4 regions of the Catenulispora sp. MAP12-49 genome follow, and region 2 is predicted to be linked to each of the others. Evidence: riboswitches for the same ligand, from Rfam matches in the RefSeq annotation. Region 2 holds a riboswitch; each other region holds the start of a gene.
The links. Region 2 has a riboswitch for cobalamin ahead of ABIA35_RS19140 (putative cobaltochelatase). Riboswitches for the same ligand answer to the same signal wherever they lie in the genome.

Region 1 (5,207 bases), on a different contig from region 2:
GCCGTCGTCGAAGACTTTGACCCGAGCTCCATAGTGCTCCGCGATCCGTTGCTCCGTAAGGACTTCCCGCGCCGTGCCGGTGGCGACGACGGCGCCGCCGACCACGAGCGTGAGCTCGTCGGCGTACTGCGCGGCCAGGCTGAGGTCGTGCAGGGTGCTGATCACGGTCAGGCCCTCGGTCGCGCGCAGCTCGTCGACCAGGTCCAGGACCTGTTGCTGGTGGCCGAGGTCCAGGGCGGTGGTCGGCTCGTCCAGCAGCAGCACGCCGGCCTGCTGCGCCAGGGCGCGGGCCAGCACCACGCGCTGCCGCTCGCCGCCGGACATCGCCCCGAGCCGCCGGCCGGCGAATCCGGCGAGGTCCAGGCGCTCCAGCGCGCCCTCGGCCACAGCGCGGTCGCTGCGCGACTCGACACCCAGATAGCCCAGGTGCGGGGTACGGCCGAGCAGGACGTACTCGGCGACGGTCATGTCGCCGGGCAGCTGCGGCTGCTGCGGGACGTAGGCGATCAGCCGGGCCCGGTGCTTGGCGGACAGCTTCGCGACCGACTCCCCGCCGACCCGGATGTCGCCCTGGTACGCCAGGATGCCGACGATCGCCTTGAGCAGCGTGGACTTGCCCGCGCCGTTCGGACCGAGCACGGCGTGCCAGGAGCCGGAGGCCACGGCGAGGTCGACCCCGTGCAGGATCGGCTTGTGGTCCAGCCTCACCCGCACCCCGGCGGCCTTGACCGCGCTCACCGGTCCCGCTCCCGCGTCGCCCGCAGGATCACCAGGAAGAACGGCGCCCCGACGAACGAGGTCACCACCCCGATCGGCAGCTCGGCCGGCGCCAGCGCGGTCCGCGCGAGCAGGTCGGCCAGCACCAGGAACGCACCGCCCACCAGCAGGCTCATCGGCAGCAGCAGCCGGTGCCCGGGCCCGGCGACCCGCCGCACGACATGCGGCACCACCAGCCCCACGAAGCCGATGATCCCGCTGACCGCCACCGCCGTCGCGGTCGCCAGCGAGGCCGCGGCCAGCACGATCAGCCGGGTGCGCACCGGGTTCAGGCCGAGCGTGGCGGCCTCGTCATCACCGAGCGCGAGGACGTCCAGATGCCGCGCGTGCACCGTGACGATGAGGACACTGATGACGGCATACGGCAGCGCCAACCGCACCAGCGACCAGTCGGCGGAGGCGAAACTCCCGAACAGCCACGAGTACACCTGCCGCACATCGGTGGTGCTCCGCTGCATGACGAACGCCTGCACCGCCCCGACGAACGAACTGACCGCGACCCCGGCGAGGATGAGCGATGCGGTCCCGCCCCGACCCACGAGCGTGCCGAGCACATAACTGGCCAGCACCCCGCCGAGCGCCCCGACGAACGCGGCCAGCGGCACCGCACCGATCCCCGCCACGGTGTGCTCGGGCCCGCCGCCGTAGACGATGACGAGAGTCGCGGCCATCCCGGCACCGGCGGAGGCCCCGATGGTCCCGGAATCGGAGAGCGGATTGCGGAAGACACCCTGATACGCAGCCCCCGCCTGCGCGAGCAACGCCCCGACCAGCGTGGCCAGGACGACGCGCGGCAGCCGGATCTGGTCCAGCACGCTCTGCTGCACCGGCCCGAGCCCGGTGTGCAGGTCGACGAAGGGCAGCTTGTCCAGCAGCGCCTTGGCGGTGCCGGCGACCGGAAGGCCCGCGGCACCGCCGAGGCTGGAGACCAGGACGGCGAGGAAGAGGACCGCAGTCGCGGCGAGGAGCGCGATGGTCGGGCGAGCGATGGTGAAGCGGGCGAGGCGGCGGCGCGGGGGAGTCAGATCGCTGGTGGTCGCGCGGAGATCAGTCCGGCCGCCGTCGGCCGCCGCCGTCACCTGCCCAGCGTCGACCGCCGCGGCTTCGGCGCCCCCCGCCGCCGCCGCGTCGGCATCCGCGTCCGCTCCCTGCCGCCGCATCGCGGTGGCTCAGCCCTGGGCCTGGTTCACGGCCTTCGAGATCTGCTGCACCAGATCCACCAGGCGCGGGCCCCAGCGGGAGGCGATGTCGTCGTCCATGCCGACGACCGTGCCCTTCGCCGCGTTCTTCACCGCCGGGATCGCGGACCAGCCGGGGCGGGCGGCGACGGTGGCGGAGGTCTGCTGGCAGCACTTGGTGTCGGCCAGGAAGATCAGGTCGGGGGCCGCGGTGACCAGGTACTCGTCGGACAGCTGCGGGTAGCGGCCGCCGGTCTTGTCGGCCGGGTCGGCGATGTTGGTCAGGCCGAACTGGGCGAAGATCGAGCCGATGAAGGTCTTGGAGGTGGCGCTGTAGTTCCCGGGGGTGCCGACCTCGTAGTAGTACTTCAGGGGCGTGGCCGGCTTCTTCGTGGCCGCGATCGCCTCGGTGATCTGCTGCTTCATGCCGGCGACCTCGGTGGCCGCGGCGGCGGTGTGGCCGGTGGCGGCGCCGAGTCCGGTGATCTGGGTGTAGGCGTCGTCCAGAGTGTTCGGGGCGTCGAACCACAGGACCGGGACGTTCAGCTTGCCGAGCTGCTCCACGATCTGCGAGCTGTCGTCGGCGACGACCACCAGATCCGGGTTGTACTTCGCTATCGCCTCGGCGTTCGGCTTGTAGCCGGACAGCGTGGTCTTCGGAGCGCTCGCGGGGAAGTCCGACTGGTCGTCGACCGCCGTGACCTGCGAGCCGGCACCGATGGCGAACAAGTCCTCGGTGGCCGACGGCGACAGCGACACGATCTTCCTCGGCTCGGCCGCCAGCTTCACCGCGCCGTTCTTGGCGGTGATCGTGGCCGGGAAGGCGGCCGCGGACGAGGCGGCGGACGTGGCCGACGTGCTGCCGGAAGCGGCCGGGGCCGACGCCGACTTCGACGACGAACACCCGGCGGCCAGCAGCGCCGAGGCCGCGACGAGGCCGACGGCCACGCGCCGCGTCGAATTGTGCAGACGAGAATGCACGAGGTCAGCTCCTCCGGCTGATCCGCGGTCCCCGCCGCGCGCGCCGACCCAGGCAGGCGTGACGCGCACACAGCCGGACCGCCCCGAACCTCGAGGGCCGAACCTTGGCACATCGCATGAGGCGACCTGGCTCGCTCCCGGCAGGGAGCTCACAGTTGCGGGACAGCGCCGGATTTTCACCGGCTTCGCTGCACACGATGTGGACGGCGCACCGCCGTCGCCCATGACGCTAGCAAGCACTCGGGCACTCGCCTAACGACAAAAGGGGCGACGGCCGGTGATCTGCGCTACTCCAGGGCCTCTGCGCTACTCCAAGGCCTCTGCACTACTCCAAGACCTCTGCGCCGCTTCAAGGCCTCTGCGCTACTTCAGAACCCCCGCGCTGCCTCACGGCCAGACCGGCGCCCGCTTCTCCACGAACGCCCGCACGCCCTCGGCCCGGTCCGCCGAGAACGCCGTGGCCCGCCACGCCCCGTCCTCCACGTCCAGCCCGGCGGCCAGCGGCAGGTCCGCGCCGACCTTCAGCGCGTGCTTGGCGTTGCGCACCCCGATCGGCGAGTTCTTCGCGATCTGCTGCGCCAGCTCCAGCGCCGCCCCGCGGGCCGTCGAGGTCCCCGGCACCCGCCGGTCGACCATCCCGAACCGGTCGGCCTCGTCGGCGTCGATGCGGCGCGCGGTGAAGATCAGGTCCGCGGCGCGGTTCATGCCCACGCGCCGCACCAGCGTCTGCGTCCCGCCGCCGCCGGGGATCACGCCGACCGAGACCTCGGGCAGCCCGAACACCGCGCCGTCGTCGGCCACGATCAGGTCGCAGCCCAGCGCCAGCTCGCAGCCGCCGCCCAGGGCGTAGCCGGAGACCGCGGCGATGACCGGCATCGGCAGCGAGCCGAACGCGCCCCACGTCCGCCGGAACGCCGGCCGGGTGGCGACCAGCTCGGCGTCGCTCATCTGGTTGCGCTCCTTGAGGTCCACGCCGACGCAGAACGCGTGGTTCTTCCCCTCGGCCGCGGGCGGCGCCGACGACACCACGACGGCGCGCACCGCCGGGTCCTCGGCCAGCTCCGGCGCGACGTCCCGGATCGCCGCGGCCATCCCGGTCGAGATGGCGTTCATCGCCGAAGCGCGGTTCAGCACGATCTCCGCGACCACGCCGTTGCCGGACGCCGGGTGCCGCCGCAGGAGTACGCCGTTGTAATCCTTCTCCGATACCTCGTTCATGGTGCCCACAGTATGAGATGGAGGTCAGAAGCCGAACGGGAGCCACGGCGCGATATCGCTCACAAAAGCCCGCGACGCCTCGGCCAGCGCCCCCGGCCGCAGCTCCTCGACCCGACCCGCCCGGCCGAGCGCGGCCAACGCAAAGCCGCCGAGGTAGGCCGACCCGAGCTCGCGCGGCCCGAGCACCAGATCCGCCGGATCCGTGGTCCGCTCGCAGACGGCTCCGGAAGCATCACCGCTGAGCCGCCACCGTCCGGTGTTCCACGGGCAGAACGGATCCGAGACCTCGAACACCGCGTCCACCGGCGCCGCGTACCGCCGCGCCGTCAGGGCCCGGTCCACATCCACGAGCCGCACATACACATCGTCCTGCAGCCGCGGCACCGCCTGCCGGGGATCGGCGAGCAGGAACATCAGCGGGGCGTCGGTCGGCACGTCGGCATGGACCTCGCTGGTCAGGTCGATGTCCAGCAGGAAGCGCCACATCGCGACGGAGGAGGCGAGGTCGCGGCCATAGACCTCCTTCGCGCGCACCTTGCAGTCCGGGCGCGCCGGGTTGTCCCAGTCCTCCTTGATCCGGTAGCGCGCGAAGCCGGCGACCAAGCCGTCGGAGTCCTCGGCGACCACGCACCGCAGCGGGCCGGCCCCGTCGCGCGCGAAGTCGTGGTCGGCCAGCGCCGAGTCGCGCCAGGCGTCGCCGGTGCGCCCCAGCATCCCGGGACGGCCCAGGCGGTTCGCCTCGAAGACCTCCTGGCACCGCTCGTACGCCTGGACCGGATCCGCCATCCGCAGCTGGAACTTGTCGCTGCCGGGCACCGCCGACAGGCCGTTGTCGCCGCGCGGGATGGTCAGGTGGAGCTGCTGGGAGCCCAGTCCGTAGCCGAAGCGGCCGTAGATCGCGGGCTCGGACGCCTCGAGGATCGCGACCGGCGCCCCGCCGTGCTCGTGGAGGCCGGTCAACTGGTACCGCATCATCCCGGTCAGGATGCCGCGCCGCCGGTGGGTGGGCTTGACGGTGACGAACGAGACGCCGGCCGCCGCCACCGCGACCCC
Region 2 (5,207 bases):
TCGTCCAGGACGTACAAACGGTAGGTCTCGGCGGCCAGATCGGCCTTGATCCGCTCCCAGCCGGCGCGGGCGTTGTCGGCCTGGAGCTCGGGGTCGCTGTGCAGATCGCGCTGGATCCAGGACCAGCCCTCGCCCATCTTGTGCCAGTCCACGGGACCGCCGACGCCGCTGCGCTCGTGCAGCTCGCCGAGCGCCTTGAGCGCCGTCTCCTCGCCGATGCGCCACTTGGCGGACTTGACGAACTGGAACACCCCGATCGGCCAGCCCTGGTTCCAGCCGCGCAGGGCCAGGCCGAAGGCGGCGGTGGACTTCCCCTTGCCGGGGCCGGTGTGCACGATCGTCAGCGGCCGGTTGCGGCGCTGGCGCGTGGTGAGGCCGTCGTCGGGGACGGATGTGGGCTGGCCCTGCGGCATCAGGCGGCCTTCCGGTCGGAACGGGGTCGGTTGCCGTGCACCGCCGCGGTGAGTGCGTCGGCGGCGAGGTCGGTGAGGGGCATGTGGTCGGCGCCGAGGTCGGCGGCCAGGCGCGCGGCCAGCCCCAGGCGCACCGGCCCGGCTTCGCAGTCCACGACGACGGCGGTGCCGCCGAGGGCCGCGACGGCCTGGAGCAGGTGGGCGGCGGCGCGGCGGGTGTCGGCCAGGGGGTCCTTGGAGTGCGAGGCCTGTGTCGCGCGGCCGTCGGTGACGATCAGGACGAGCGGGCGCCGATTCGGATCGCGCATGCGCTCGACCCGCAGGACGTCGGCGGCCTGGAGCAGACCGGCGGCCAGCGGGGTGCGGCCGCCGGTGGGCAGCGAGGTGAGGCGGGCGGCGCCGGCGTCGACCGACCAGGTGGGCGGCAGCGCGACCTCGGCGCCGCGGCCGCGGAAGGTGACCAGGCCGACCTTGTCGCGGCGCTGATAGGCGTCCAGGAGGAGCGAGAGGATCGCGCCCTTGACGGCCGCCATGCGCTGGCGGGCGGCCATGGAACCCGAGGCGTCCACGACGAACAGGACGAGATTGCCTTCCCGGCCCTCGCGAATCGGCTCGCGGAGGTCTTCGGAGCGCAGGCGCAGCGCGCCTTCGCGACGGCCTCGGGCGACCTGCTGGGGCGCGGCGGCGTGGACGGTCGCGATCAGATGGAGACCGCGCGCGCCGGGGCGGGCGCCGACCGAGCGGCCGCCGGTGGCGCGGGCGCGGGAGCGGCGGCCCTCGGCGCCGGTGCCGACGCCCTCGACCTGTAACAGGCGGGCTTTGAAGGGCTCGCTGGGCGCGGTGGGTGCCTGGTCGCGCGAGGAGCCGGACGTCTGCTTCTGCTCAGCGGATGACTCTCCGGGTGAGGCGCCTGCAGAGGGCTCTGACTCGGCACTGTTGGACGGGCCGCCGGAAGTATCACCGCCGTCGGGACCACCCGAGCCGCCGCCGTCGGGCCCGCCGCCGTCGGGCCCGCCGGAGCCGGGACCGGGATCAGGATCCTCATCCCCGTCGTCCATGGCCTCGTCCAGCCGCTCCTCGTCCAGGCCCGGCGCGTCGAAGGGATGCCGCCGCCGGCGGTGCGGCAGGGCCAGTGTCGCCGCCTGCCGCACGTCCTCGGCGATCACGACGTCGCGCCCGGCCCACGCCGCGAGCGCCGTCGCGGCGCGTGCCGTCACCAGGTCCGCGCGCATCCCGTCGACCTCGAAGGCCGCGCAGATGCGGGTGATGCGCAGCAGTTCGGAGTCCGGCAGCCGCACCGCGGGCAGCAGCGCACGCGCCGCCTCGATGCGTGCGGCCGTCTCCTTGTCCGCCTGCTCCCAGGCCGCTGCGAAGCCCTCGGGGTCGGCCTCGTAGGCCAGGCGGCGGCGGACAACCTCGGCGCGTTCGGCCGGCTCGCGGCTGGCGCGGACCTCGACGGTCAGGCCGAAACGGTCCAGCAGCTGCGGGCGCAGCTCGCCCTCTTCGGGGTTCATGGTGCCGACCAGCAGGAAGCGGGCGGCGTGGCTGATCGAGACGCCTTCGCGCTCGACGTGGGCGACGCCCATCGCGGCCGCGTCCAGGAGCAGGTCCACGAGATGGTCGTGCAGGAGGTTGACCTCGTCGACGTACAGCAGGCCGCGGTGGGCGGCGGCCAGCAGGCCGGGTTCGTAAGCGGCGACGCCGGAGGCCAGGACCTTCTCCAGGTCCAGGGAGCCCACGAGGCGGTCCTCGGTGGCGCCGACCGGGAGTTCGATCAGGCGGGCCGGGCGTGACTGGGCCGCGGCGGCGGCCGGAGCGCCCTGGCCGGGCACCGCGTGCGGGCCGTCCGGGCAGGCCGGGTCGGGGGCCGCGGGGTCACAGGAGAACCGGCAGCCGGGGACCACCGCGATCTGCGGCAGCACCGCGGCCAGGGCGCGCACGATGGTCGACTTGGCGGTGCCCTTCTCGCCGCGGACGAGCACGCCGCCGACCGCCGGGGACACGGCGTTGAGCAGCAGGGCCAGCCGCAGGTCGTCGAGACCGACGACGGCGGTGAACGGGTACGGCGGCACGCCGGATCAGCTCCTCACGGGTATCCACGCCCGACAGGTCTCCTCAAGAGAACACGCCGCGGGGGCGGCGTGCCTGGGGCGGTCGTAGTCTCCTGACTCTCAGATCCGCGCGCCTGCCCGGCCTTCCCAGAACACTGATGTTCCAGTGGCATCTCAAGCGGGAGGCACTCCCTGATCACAGTGGCGGGACCGCTCCGGATTCGCACCGGATTCCTGCCGACCGTCCCGCGTGCAGCATCCCGCAGCGATCACCGGCCGTCAAACCGCGTCCAGGCGGCGCCGGGTGGCGCGATGTCCGGATGTATCCCTCAATGGGAGGGTGAGCGAGCGACGGCGCAGACCCCGTGTCCTGGGTGAATACGAGCTGGACGGCGGCGCGTTCGCGCCGGCGCGGGGTGAGCAACGCGACACGCCCGACCCCCAGGAGCCGCTCCGCACGCTCGGGCGGCCCGCCGGGTCGCTGTGGCGGGCCGTGCTGCGCCGGATCCGGACCAGCTGACCGGCGACCAGCTGACTGACGGCCGGCTGACGGGCGGCCAGCTGTCTGACGGCCGGCTGACTGGCGCCGGACTACAGCGGAGGCCCGTCCCCCGGGTCCTCCTGATAGGAGTACCGCTGTTCCTCCCACGGGTCGCCGATGTTGTGGTACCCGCGCTCCTCCCAGAACCCGCGGCGGTCCTCGGTGAGGTACTCGATGCCCCGGACCCACTTGGGCCCCTTCCAGGCGTACCGGTGCGGCAGGATCAGCCGCAGCGGGAACCCGTGCTCGGGGGTCAGGGGCGCGCCGTCGTGGTGGGTGGCGAACACGACGTCCTCGCGGAGCAGGTCCTCCAGGCGCAGGTTCGAGCTGTAGCCGTACTCGGCCCAGACGGTGACGTGCGTCGCGTCCGGGGCCGGCGGCGCCAGATCGACGATGGTGCGGCCGGAGACGCCGCGCCAGGAGGCGTCGAGCATCGTGAACTTGGTGACGCAGTGGAAGTCGGCGATCACCTCGACGGTGGGCAGCGCGCCGAACTCCTCGTGGAACCAGACCGCCTCCTCGCCGTCGGCGGTGGCCCCGGTGACCCGGAAGTCCCAGCTCGCGGGCTTGAAGCGGGGCACGGGGCCGTAGTGCAGCACCGGCCACTCGCCGCGCTGCATGCGCTGGCCGGGAGGGAGCCGCTCGTCAGCCCGCGCCGTCCCGGCGTCTGTGTCCACCCCTGATCCCGGCTGCCCCATGGAGACCATCGTCCCAGATGTGGTGCACGGCACGTACCGCGGGGACTTGGCAGCGGGCGATAGGTAGCTTAGGCTCCCCTAAGTACCGATCGATCGCCGCTGGCGACCTCGCAGACAGCCGGAGCCCCGCTTGTACGCCTGCATATGCCACGCGGTCACCACCGCCGAGGTGGACGCTGCCGTCGCGCTCGGCGCCAAGTCCGTCAAGCAGGTCCGCAAGGCCACCGGCGCGGGTTCGGCGTGCGGGACGTGCGTGAAGCGGCTGAGCTGCCTGCTGGCCGCAGCGCGGGTCGCGGACTCGGCGCCGCCGGAGGCCATGCCCGAGGCCGAGCGGCTGCCGGAGAGGACTCCGGTCCACGCTCCGGCCCACAAGCCGGCTCCGGTCCCGGTCCCCGCGGCACGCACCGCGACCCCGGTCTTCCAGCACGCGCCGCACTGCCCGGCCGCGCTGCCCGCCCTGGGCTGATCGCGGACCGCTCCACCGGCTGATCCGAGTCCCACTCCCCCGGCCGGTCCCGGCCCGATTCCGCGCGCCCAGGCACTCCCTCTTTCGGCGCAATCCGCGCACACGCCGTTACCCCACCGGTCGGCGGCTCTGGCAATATCGGACGCCATGCAGGGTGACAAGGACATCATCGCGTTCCTCAACGAGCAGCTCACCGCCGAACTGACGGCCATCAACCAGTACTGGCTGCACTACAAGCTGCAGGACAACCGCGGCTGGAAGAAACTCGCCGAGTACACCCGCAGCGAGTCCATCGACGAGATGAAGCACGCCGACAAGCTCGCCGAGCGCATCATCTTCCTGGAGGGGCTGCCCAACTTCCAGAAGCTGTTCCCGCTGGAGATCGGCCACAGCGTCACCGAGATGTTCCAGGCCGACATGAAGGTCGAGGTCGCCGCGGTGGAGCGGCTGCGCAACGGGATCAAGCTGATGCGCGAGCGCGGGGACGTCACGTCGGCGAACCTGTTCGAGGAGATCCTGGCCGACGAGGAACACCACATCGACTACCTGGAGACCCAGCTGGACCTGATCGGCCAGCTCGGGGAGCCGCTGTACATCGCGCAGCTGGTCGAGCAGCCCGAGTCCTCCTGAGGTCGATGCCGGACCCCGAGGGCGTCCCCGGGAACGTCCCGGGGACGAACCCTGATGCGCCGCCCTCGAACGGCGTGTGACCATGGCTGGCATGGTCCGAGTCCGACCGTCCTTCCCGCCGGCGCCGGCCGCCCCCGGTCCGCTGCTGGTCGCCGCGGGCGTCGTGATGGTGACCGCCCTCGACGGCCCCAGTCCCGCCGACCAGATCCGGGCCCTGATACCGCTGGCGGCGGTGGTGCTCGGCATGGTGCTGCTGCTGCGCGATCTGGCCGCCGAGCGGCGCGGCGTCTGGCTGGACACCGCGGACCGGCGGCGCCGTCCGGTCGACGTGCGCACCGCGGTCGGGGCGCTGGTCGTCGGCGGCGCGATAGTACGGCTGCTGGCCAACGGCGCGTCGCTGGCCGCCGA
Region 3 (5,207 bases), on a different contig from region 2:
TGCGTCCAGAGCGTGAACGCCATCGCGATCACCGCCTCGGGCGCCATGTCGGCCGCCAGTTTCGGCACCGGCCCGGGCACCCGGTCGATCAGCGCGCGCAGCTCCGCGTGCGTCGCCTCCGGCAGCGGCCGGGGCGGCAGTGCCGGGCGCAGCCCCTGCACGGCGCCGTCGATGAGGATCCCGACGATCGTCACCACGATCTCGGAGGCCGGGCCGGTCGTCTCCGGCGGCGCCGCGTAGCCGGGCACCGGGCTGCCGTAGATCAGCGCGTACTCGGCCGGGTTCGCCAACGCCCACGTGCGCACGCCGTTCGCCAGCGCCAGCAGCCGTCCCGGCAGATCGGCGCGGGGCACCTCCGCCTCGGCGGCCTTCGCGTCGGCGGCCAGGGTCGTGTAGGCGTCGGTGATCAGCGCGGTCAGCAGCGCGTCGCGGCTCGGGAAGTACCGGTACAGCGCCGACGGGACCAGGCCCGCGTCCCTGGCCACGGCGCGCAGCGACAGGTTCGCGCCCTCGGCGGCCAGATGCCGCTTGGCGATCTCCCGGATCTGCTCGACCGTCTCGGCCCTTACCCGGGCACGCAGTGATGGCACCGACATGACACCCATTCTCGCACAACAGAGAACGCCCGACCGGTCAGAGAACACTGTTCTTGACACGGCGCCGACCCGGTGTGACAGTAGAAGCGAGAACAGTGTTCTCTCACGAGAACGATGTGCACGAGAAACCAGGAGAGCGCCATGTCCACCCACGTCATAGTCGGTGCCGGCCCCGTCGGCACGGCCACCGCCACCCTCCTCGCCGACCGCGGCGAGCACGTCCGCGTCATCACCCGTCGCGGCACCGGCCCCGACCATCCCGGCATCGAGCGCATCGCCGCCGACGCCTCGGACGCGGCGGCGCTCGCCGAGGCCGGCACCGGCGCGACCGCCCTCTACAACTGCGCCAACCCGCCCTACAACCGCTGGCCCCTCGACTGGCCGCCCCTGGCCGCCGCCTTCCTGCACGCCGCCCGCACCACCGGCGCGGTGCTGATCACCACCGGCAACCTGTACGTCTACGGCCCGCCGGACGGCCCCATGACCGAGCAGCACCCCCTGCGGCCAGCCGGCACGAAGGCCGGCGTCCGCGCCCGCATGTGGGAAGAAGCCCTCGCCGCCCACGAAGCCGGCGACCTGCGCACTGCCGAGATCCGCTCCTCGGACTACCTCGGAGCCGGCACCCAGACCCTGTTCAGCATCGCCGTCCTGCCCAAGATCCTGGCCGGCAAGCGCGCCGCCGTCCCCGCCGACCCCGACGCCCCGCACACCTGGACCCACGTCGCCGACGTCGCCCGCATGCTGGTAGCCATCGCAGACGACGAACACGCCTGGGGCCGCGCCTGGCACACCCCCAGCCCCGCCCCGGCCTCCATCCGCGACCTGGCCACCGCCGCCGCCTACCTCGCCGCCAAGCCAGAGCCCCGCCTTTCCGCCCTGCCCGCCGCAATGCTCTGGCTCGGCGGCCTCACCGACCCGATCGTCCGCGAGATGCGCGAGACGCAGTACCAGTTCCGCAAGCCGTTCGTCATGGACTCCACAGCCGCCACCGAGCGCTTCGGCATACAGCCGACGCCGATCGAGGTCGGGCTGAAGGAGATGATCGCGGCGCCGAGGGTCACGGTCGCGCGGTGAAGTTCCAGGGCGAACGGCCGCTACGGCTCCTGCCCAGTGACGTCCCACCGGTGTTCGACCCGCGCGATCTTCCAATAGGCGATCGCGGCCGCCCAGACCGCGACGAACGCGCCGACGATGACGAACCCCACATTGTTCAGGTTCAGGTTCGCGATCCAGTCGGTGACCGGGTTGACGACGCCGAACTGGTCGTGGACCACGCCGACGAGCTCGACGCTGCCGATGATCAGGGCGACGGCCACCGACAGGCCGGTGATGGTGAGGTTGTAGTAGACCTTGCGGATCGGGTTGGAGAAAGCCCAGTGGTAGGCGAAGTTCATGAAGGTGCCGTCGAGGGTGTCGAACAAGGTCATGCCCGCGGTGAACAGCAGCGGCAGGCACAGGATCGCGTACCAGGGCAGGCCGGCCGCGGCGCTGGAGCCGGCCAGGGCCAGCAGCAGCACCTCGGTGGCGGTGTCGAAGCCGATGCCGAAGAGCAGTCCGACCGGGTACATCTGGCCCGGGCGGCTGATGGACTTGGTGAGCCGGCCCAGGATCCGGTTCATGAAGCCGCGCTTGTCCAGCTGCGCGGTCAGGGCGGCCTCGTCGTACTCGCCGCGCCGCATCGCCTTGTACACCTTGTAGATCCCGATCAGCGCGACCAGGTTCAGGATGCCGATCAGGTACAGGAAGGTGCCCGAGGCAGTCGTGGACACCACGCCGAGCGACTGCCGCGTGCCGGACTTGTCGTCGGTGAGGTCCGTGGCCTGCCGGGCTCCGGCGGCGATCGCCGCGGCCAGCGCGACGACGATCGTCGAGTGTCCGAGCGCGAACCAGAATCCGACGGACACCGGCCGCTTGCCGTCGGCCATCAGCTTGCGCGTGGTGTTGTCGATCGCGGCTATGTGGTCGGCGTCGAACGCGTGGCGCATGCCGAGGGTGTAGGCGGTGATGCCGAGGCCGAATCCGAAGACCTGCTTGCCGACGGTGTAGTGATGCGGGGCGACCAGGCCGGCGAGGATCCCGAACGCCGCGACGTGCATCCCCACGATCACCGCCAGCAGACCGGCGAAGCGCAGCCAGTCGGTACGGAGCCAGCGCAGCGGCGCCGAGGACGGATTCCGGACAGGCCGGTCAGGGTTGTTCGCAGGCACGCTCACGCGGCTCGCCTCCAGCACCTCGTGGATGGTCGATTCTCGGTGCCGTGGCCGGTCTCCTGGCTGACGGGTCGACGCCCCGGCTCCGCCTTCCCAGACGCGGTCGCGTCCAGTGGCCGCCGCCGCGCGTACTCCGCGCGGCCGGCATGGAGCCGGTGCATTCCCGATCACAGTGGCGAGGGCCGCTCCGGTTTTCCACCGGTCTTCCCGAGCACCACGGCATGGTCACCGTAGCGAGCGGCCCGAAACTGGGCAAGGCGCGCCCGCTCGGCTTGACGCCACCGCGGCGCGGTGGTCAGATCCGGGACGTTGTTGGATCTGGATTTCGACGTCGCTGAGGGATGGGCTATGAGCATGCAAGGCCGCCGCGTGGGGATCCTCGCGACCGTCGTGGTGGTGATCGGCGCCGCGGTCGGAGTCGGGATCGCGGTGAGCTCGAACTCTGCCAAGCCGAAGGCCTACGTCCCGCTGACCGACGGCTCGATGGTCGCCGACAAGTATGCGAACCCTGCGAACAAGGCCACGGCCCTGGCCTACGGTCCGGCGACGGCCCCGCACACCTTGACGATCTTCGAGGACTTCCGCTGCCCCTTCTGCAGGGCGCTGGAGACCGGATCGGCGTCCGTGTACAAGGCGTACGCGGCGAAGGGGACCTTGCGGGTGCTGTTCCATCCGGTGACGCTGATCGACACCAAGGACAACGGCAGCGGCTCGTTGCAGTCCGGCAACGCCGCGGCCTGCGCCGCGCAGGCCGGGAAGTTCGACGAGTACCACGACGTGCTGTTCGCCAACCAGCCGGACGAGACCACCGACGGCTACAGCAGCACCGCGACGCTGATCGCCTTGGCCAAGCAGGTGCCAGGCCTGGACACGCCGGCGTTCGAGTCCTGCGTGAACGCCGGCACCTACAAGGGCCTGGTACAGCAGAACTGGTCGGACTTCAACGCGCTGCAATTGCAGGGGACACCGACGCTGATGCTCGACGGCAAGGCCCTGACACTGCCGGACAACTTCTGGAAGGCGTCCAAGGACGGCGCGTCGCTGGCCGGATCGGATCCGGCGGTGCTGCGGCAGGTGTTCCAGGCCGCGGGGCTTCCGGCACTCTGATCGGCGAAGGCTTTCCGCCGGCGTGCAATGTCACCCGAATGCCGCAGTCAGACCCCGACATCGGGTTGGCGCTCCGATCCGCGGAATAGCTTTGAGACATGAGCGGATCCACGCGAGACTCGGCGGAGCAGGAAAGCGGACCGACCCAGCCCGTTGCGAACGCCACGCAAGCCGCCGACGCGCTCGTGCTGTTCGGCATCACCGGCGATCTCGCCAAGAAGATGCTGCTGCCCGCGCTCTACGAACTCGTCCGCAAGCAATCGCTGGACGTGCCCGTCGTGGGCGTCACCCGCAGCGGCTGGACCATCGAGCGTCTGCGCGAACACGCGCACGACGCGGTCGCGGCTCACGGCGAGGTCGACGAGGACGCCTTCTCACGCTTCGCCGACCTACTGCGCGTGGCGCGCGTCGACTACGACGAGCCCGCCAGCTTCCGTTCGATTGCCGAGCAGACGCGCGGGAGCCGTTTCCTCGCGCACTACCTGGCCATCCCGCCCAATCTGTACGCCAAGGCCGCCGAGTGCCTCGCGGAAGCCGGACTCGCCGACCAGGCCAGATTGATCGTGGAGAAGCCGTTCGGCCGCGACCTCGAGTCCGCGCGCACACTGCAGGTGGAGCTCAGCGAGCACTTCCCCGAGGAGCGGCTCCGTCGTGTCGACCATTATCTCGGCAAGGACGCCATCGAGGACCTGCTGACGATCCGCTTCGCCAACACCCTGCTCAGCGAGCTCATGCACCGCCACCACGTGCGCGGCGTGCAGATCACCATGGCCGAGGACTTCGACGTGGCCGACCGCGGCGGCTTCTACGACGGGGCCGGTGCGGTGCGCGACGTCGTCCAGAACCACATGCTCCAGATGCTCGCTTATCTGGTCATGGAAGCCCCTCGCACCGGCGCGGCCGCCGACATCCTCGATGAGCGTGCCCGCGCTCTCAGGGCCGTGCGCACCGTTCAACCCGACGAGTACGTGCGCGGCCAGTACGAGGGCTACACGGACGTCCATGGCGTCCGGCCGGGGTCGACCACCGAGACGTACGCCGCGCTGCGCACCTTTGTGGACACCGACCGCTGGGCCGGCGTGCCGTTCACCCTGCGGACCGGCAAAGCCCTGCCCGCCTCGGCGACCGAGATCGTCGTCGAACTCCACAGAGCTCCGTTCGGCTACTTCCACACGGCCTGTGCGCAGGAGACAGGGCCGAACCTCATCCGATTGCGGATCAGCCCCGACGCCGGGGTCATCTTCGATCTGCTCGCCCAACACGAGGGTGACGCGGAGACCGTCGACCACGTTTC
Region 4 (5,207 bases), on a different contig from region 2:
CAGCAGGAACGCCCGGCGGTCGTCCCGCGTCTCCAGGCGCTTCACGTCGCCGAGGGAGTCGATCCAGCGGAAGCAGAACTCTGCCTTGCGCCGGATCGAGGGGATGTTCTCCACGGCCGCGAAGGCCGCCGTGCGCTCGTCCTCGTCGGGCACGTAGGTGTCGAGCAGGTTCAGGTAGAACTGGACGTGCACGGCCTCCTCGAACAGCTGCCGCGACAGGTACAGCCGGCCCTCGGGGCTGTTGACGTGCTGGTACAGGTTCAGCACGAGGTTGTTCGCGACGATGGTGTCGCCGGTGGCGAAGAACGCGACCAGCCGGGAGACCAGGTGCCGCTCGGCCGGCGAGAGCCGGTCCAGGTCGGTGAGGTCGCTGTGCAGGTCCACCTCCTCCACGGTCCAGGTGTTCTTGATCGCGTCGCGGTAGCGGTCGAAGAAGTGCGGGTAGCGCATGGGGCGCAGGGTCAGGTCCAGACCCGGGTCGAGCAGCATGAGAGCGGATTCCTTAGGTGGGGTCTGGCTTTACTGGCAGGCTTCGCAGGCTTCGGGGTTCTCCAGCGAGCAGGCGATGGCCGCGTCGTCGGCGATCACCGCGACCGCCTCCTCCGTGGTCACGGCCACCGTCGCCTGCTGGATGCGCGTCGCCGGCCGCGAGCGCAGGTAGTACGTCGACTTCAGCCCGGCCTTCCACGCGTACATGTACATCGAGGACAGCTTCCCGATCGTCGGCGCGGCCAGGAACAGGTTCAGCGACTGCGACTGGTCGACGAACGGCCCGCGCGCGGCGGCCAGGTCGATCAGCGCCTTCTGCGGCAGCTCCCACGCCGTCCGGTACAGGGCCCTGATCTCCGCCGGCAGCGCCTCGACGCCCTGCACCGACCCCTCGGCGCGCTTGATCGTCTCGCGCACCGCCGGGGTCCACAGCCCCAGCGCCTTCAGCTCGCCGACCAGCGCGCTGTTGATCTGCAGGAACTCGCCCGAGAGCGTCTCGCGCTTGAACAGGTTCGACACCTGCGGCTCGATGCACTCGTAGCAGCCGGCGATGGAGGCGATGGTCGCGGTCGGGGCGATCGCCACCAGCAGCGAGTTGCGAAGGCCGGTGGCCGCGATCCGGCCGCGGACCTCGGACCAGCGCGTGGCGAGTTCCGGGGAGGTGGCGACGTTCCACAGGTCGGGCTGGAGCGCGCCGCGGGCCGCGCGGGTGTCCGCGAACGCCGGGTGCGCGCCGAACTCCTCGGCCAGCCCGGCCGAGGTCTCCAGCGCCGTCAGGTAGATCTCCTCGGAGATCCGGGTCGACAGCTCCCGGGCCCGCGGGTCGTCGAACGGCAGCCGCAGGGCGAAGAACGCGTCCTGCAGCCCCATCAGGCCCAGCCCGACCGGACGCCAGCGCGGGTTCGACGCCGCGGTCTGCTCGCTCGGGTAGTAGTTGATGTCGATGACGCGGTCCAGGAAGACGACGGCGGTGCGGACCGTGGCGCGCAGCCGGTCCCAGTCGACCGCGTCCCGGGACGGCGTCAGGTGCGCGGCCAGGTTGATCGAGCCCAGGTTGCAGACCGCGGTCTCGGCGTCGGAGGAGACCTCGATGATCTCCGTGCACAGATTCGACAGGTGCACGGTGTTACCGGGAACGCCGGTCTGGTTGCACAGGTTGTTGGAGGCGTCCTTGAACGTCATCCAGCCGTTGCCGGTCTGCGCCAGCGTGCGCATCATCTTCCCGTACAGCTCGCGCGCCGAGACCTGGCGGGCGTAGCGGCCCTCGGCCTCGGCCTCGCGGTACGCCGCGTCGAACTCCGCGCCCCACAGGTCCGGCAGCTCCGGCACCTGATCCGGGTCCATCAGGGACCAGACGCCGTCGGCCTCGACCCGCCGCATGAACTCGTCCGGGATCCAGTTGGCCAGGTTCAGGTTGTGGGTGCGGCGCGCGTCCTCGCCGGTGTTGTCCCGCAGCTGCAGGAACTCCTCGATGTCCGGGTGCCACGGCTCCAGGTACACACACGCCGCGCCCTTGCGCCGGCCGCCCTGGTTGACCGCCGCGACCGAGGAGTCCAGCGTGCGCAGGAACGGCACGATGCCGTTGGAACGGCCGTTGGTGCTGCGGATCAGCGCGCCGCGCGAGCGGACGCGGGAGAAGCCGATGCCGATGCCGCCGGCGAACTTCGACAGCCGCGCGACCTGGTGGTAGCGGTCGTAGATGGAGTCCAGCTCGTCGCGCGGGCTGTCCACGAGGTAGCACGACGACATCTGGGTGTGCCGGGTGCCGGAGTTGAACAGCGTGGGGGAGCTGGGCAGGTAGGCCAGCGAGGACATCAGGCGGTAGAAGCCGATCGCCTCCTGCGGGTCCTGCGACAGCCCGGCGGCCACGCGCAGCAGGAAGTGCTGCGGCGTCTCGATGACGCGCCGGGTCACCGGGTGGCGCAGCAGGTAGCGGTCGTAGACGGTGCGCAGCCCGAAGTACTCGAACCGGAGGTCGCCGTCGGGGTCGATCGCCGCGTCGAACTCCGCCGCCGAGGCGGCGACCAGGTCCGCGGTCACGTCGCCGATCAGGCCCTCCCGATGCCCGACGGCGATGGACGCGCTGAAGGAGGTCGCGCCCTGGCCCGCGGCCTCGGCGGCGACGACCTCAGCGAGCAGGCGCGCTGCGAGCTTCGAGTACTGCGGCTCCTCGCCGATCAGCTCGGCGGCGCTCTGGACGGCGAGGTCGGCGATCTGCTCCGCGGTCGCGGCCGGCGGCAGGCCCGCGAAGGTCTTGCGGGCGACGCGGCCCGGGTCGACGTCGGGCAGGTCGGCGGACCAGACGGTGATCCGCTGTTCCAGAGCGTGCTCGGTTTCCGCGACCTGATCGGCCTCAGCAACCTGCGCACCAGCCGTGGCCTGCTCCAGGGTGACCGTCACAACCTTCTCCTCGCCAGTCGTAGGTCCGGTCCGGACCGATGGCGAGCAGACACCGGAAGGCGCGCTGAAGTCGCGACGCGTTCCGCCGTCAGCCGTCCCACGCGGCGTCGGACCAGCCGTGCCCCACGTCCGGGCACGGCACCGCTGGCAGGTCTTCGGACTCGCGGGCGTTCCCGGGGAGCCGAAAAGCGCTCCGGGACCCTACTGGCCGTCACTTCCCAGGCCCGCCCGAAGGCGTTCGGTGGCCCAGTGTGCACGACGGCGGTCGTTCCCACTCACCGCTGCGGGGCAGTCCCGGTTTCGCACCGGGTTCCCTCTTGCCTCGGCCGTCGCCCTGTCGGGGGAGGCGGCCGAACCAGCTGCGTCGGACACCATATCTTGTGGCGGGCCGGAATCTCCAATCAACATGCTGTATGTCAGAGGGCTTCTGCAAGATTCAGTCCACAATGCAAGGATGGAGCATGGCCAAGTTGATCTATTCGGCGATCGCCTCGCTCGACGGGTACGTGGAGGACGCCGGCGGCGCGTTCGAGTGGGCCGCGCCCGACGAACAGGTGCACATGTTCGTCAACGACCTCGAACGTTACGTCGGCACGTACCTCTACGGCCGCCGGATGTACGAGACGATGCGCTACTGGGAGACCGAGGGCGCGAGTCCCGGCGGATCCCCTGTGGCCCGGGACTATGCGGGGATCTGGCGGGCGGCTGAGAAGATCGTCTACTCGCGGACGCTCGAATCCGTGTCGACCGCTCAGACACGGCTGGAGCGGGAGTTCGACGCCGACGCCGTCCGGCGGCTCAAAGAGGCCTCGCCCTCGGACCTGACCATCGGCGGTGCCGAGCTGGCCGGCCAGGCGATCGCCGCGGGCCTGGTGGACGAGATCCAGCTGCTGCTGAACCCGATCCTGGTGGGCGGCGGCAAGCCCGCCCTGCCCCAGGATGTGCGCGTGTCGCTGGAACTGGTGGACGAGCGCCGCTTCGCCGGCGGCGTCGTGTTCCTGCGCTACGCCGTCGTGGGCTGACTACTGGAAGGTCGCGTGCGCCGGCCGCAGGTAGATCCGCACGCGGGCCGGCGCGTCGCCCACCGGGCCGTCCATCGGCAGCGCGTAGCGGTCGGCCAGGACGGCGAAGAACTCGCCCTCCGGGTCCGGCTCGATGCGCTCCACGGTGCCGCGCAGCTCCAGGTAGCGGTACGGCGCCTCGGGGTCGTTGATCGAGACCGCGGCGCTCGGGCGCTCGCTGAGCTCGCGGTACTTCGCGCGCTTGGTCGAGGTGGTGAAGGACAGGAACTCGCCGTCCCACAGGAACCACATGGGGTTCACGTGCGGGGTGCCGTCGGCGCGGATGGTCGCCAGGTGGCAGAAGACCGGGCGCTCGAGCAGGTCGGCGTGGGAATCGGGGATGACGGACATGCCTCTACTCCAACGCGGTGTGCGGGAACGGGCAAGGAGAGAGTCGGACTTGCTGCGATCACGAATCGTGATCGCCGGGGGCTGCGATGCCCGTGCGCATCACGGCCCACCACTCGGCGACCCGGTCGGCGACGTCGGCGTGGCCCGCCAGGATGCCGGACACGTGCTGGACGCCCTGGAAGCCGGCGATCGAGGCCCGGGCCAGGGCCGCGGGATCGGCGCCGGGGCGCAGTTCGCCCTGTTCGGCGGCGGTGTGGAAGAGCCCTGTCGCGGTGGCGATCCAGTCCACGAAGGGCAGGGGCACCGGCTCGGCGATCTGGGAGCGCTCGGCCTGCAGGCGGACGGTCGCGCGGACGACGGGGTCCTCGCGGATCTGCGCCGCCACCCGGGCGAAGATCTCGCCGAGCAGGTCCAGCACGCGGTCGTTGCCCGGCCGGGCTTCGGCGATCACCGCGGGCCACTGCTCGTAGCACTCGCGCAGGATCGCCACGACCAGACTCGCCTTGGCCGGGAAGTGGAACGCCAGCGCCCCCTTGGTGACGCCGGCACGCGCGGCGATCTCGCTGGTGGTGGCCGCCGCGTAGCCGACCTCCGCGAAGCACTCCGCCGCGGCCAGCACGATGGCACGGCGCGTGCGGCGGGCCCGCTCCTGCGTCGGCTCGGCGGGCGAGCGGTGGTCGGCCCGGGAGCGGGGGTCGGCCGGCGGCGGCGTCATGCGTTCAGCCCTGGACCGCGACGACGGTCTTGCCGGGGCTGCGGTTCTCGGCCTGCGCGACGTGCGCCTCGATCGCCTCGTCCCAGCCGATGACGCGCGGCGCCGGGATGGCCAGCCCCTCGGCGGTGAGCGCGAAGACCCCCGCGATGAGGGCGCCGACCGCGGTGGCGTCGCCCCGGGCCCGGTTGATG

Region 1: another riboswitch for cobalamin. It lies ahead of ABIA35_RS03360 (ABC transporter substrate-binding protein); the one in region 2 lies ahead of ABIA35_RS19140 (putative cobaltochelatase).
Region 3: another riboswitch for cobalamin. It lies ahead of ABIA35_RS12130 (HoxN/HupN/NixA family nickel/cobalt transporter); the one in region 2 lies ahead of ABIA35_RS19140 (putative cobaltochelatase).
Region 4: another riboswitch for cobalamin. It lies ahead of ABIA35_RS45890 (ribonucleoside-diphosphate reductase subunit alpha); the one in region 2 lies ahead of ABIA35_RS19140 (putative cobaltochelatase).

Annotation. Positions count from the first base shown of each region.
Region 1 is NZ_JBGCCP010000001.1:712,466-717,672, reverse strand. Features, by position in the region: gene ABIA35_RS03370 (ABC transporter ATP-binding protein) at 1-738, opposite strand, end outside; gene ABIA35_RS03365 (FecCD family ABC transporter permease) at 735-1,937, opposite strand; gene ABIA35_RS03360 (ABC transporter substrate-binding protein) at 1,947-2,936, opposite strand; cobalamin riboswitch at 3,042-3,167, opposite strand; gene ABIA35_RS03355 (enoyl-CoA hydratase/isomerase family protein) at 3,324-4,154, opposite strand; gene ABIA35_RS03350 (GNAT family N-acetyltransferase) at 4,179-5,207, opposite strand, start outside.
Region 2 is NZ_JBGCCP010000009.1:198,219-203,425, forward strand. Features, by position in the region: gene cobO (cob(I)yrinic acid a,c-diamide adenosyltransferase) at 1-413, opposite strand, end outside; gene ABIA35_RS19140 (putative cobaltochelatase) at 413-2,485, opposite strand; cobalamin riboswitch at 2,573-2,699, opposite strand; gene ABIA35_RS19145 (hypothetical protein) at 2,805-2,984, shown strand; gene ABIA35_RS19150 (sulfite oxidase-like oxidoreductase) at 3,056-3,703, opposite strand; gene ABIA35_RS19155 ((2Fe-2S)-binding protein) at 3,834-4,169, shown strand; gene bfr (bacterioferritin) at 4,317-4,799, shown strand; gene ABIA35_RS19165 (sensor histidine kinase) at 4,891-5,207, shown strand, end outside.
Region 3 is NZ_JBGCCP010000004.1:444,615-449,821, forward strand. Features, by position in the region: gene ABIA35_RS12120 (TetR/AcrR family transcriptional regulator) at 1-596, opposite strand, end outside; gene ABIA35_RS12125 (NAD-dependent epimerase/dehydratase family protein) at 738-1,670, shown strand; gene ABIA35_RS12130 (HoxN/HupN/NixA family nickel/cobalt transporter) at 1,691-2,809, opposite strand; cobalamin riboswitch at 2,838-3,040, opposite strand; gene ABIA35_RS12135 (DsbA family protein) at 3,155-3,913, shown strand; gene zwf (glucose-6-phosphate dehydrogenase) at 4,012-5,207, shown strand, end outside.
Region 4 is NZ_JBGCCP010000053.1:30,936-36,142, reverse strand. Features, by position in the region: gene ABIA35_RS45895 (ribonucleotide-diphosphate reductase subunit beta) at 1-489, opposite strand, end outside; gene ABIA35_RS45890 (ribonucleoside-diphosphate reductase subunit alpha) at 520-2,889, opposite strand; cobalamin riboswitch at 3,018-3,264, opposite strand; gene ABIA35_RS45885 (dihydrofolate reductase family protein) at 3,351-3,911, shown strand; gene ABIA35_RS45880 (PPOX class F420-dependent oxidoreductase) at 3,912-4,301, opposite strand; gene ABIA35_RS45875 (ScbR family autoregulator-binding transcription factor) at 4,360-5,016, opposite strand; gene ABIA35_RS45870 (zinc-binding alcohol dehydrogenase family protein) at 5,021-5,207, opposite strand, start outside.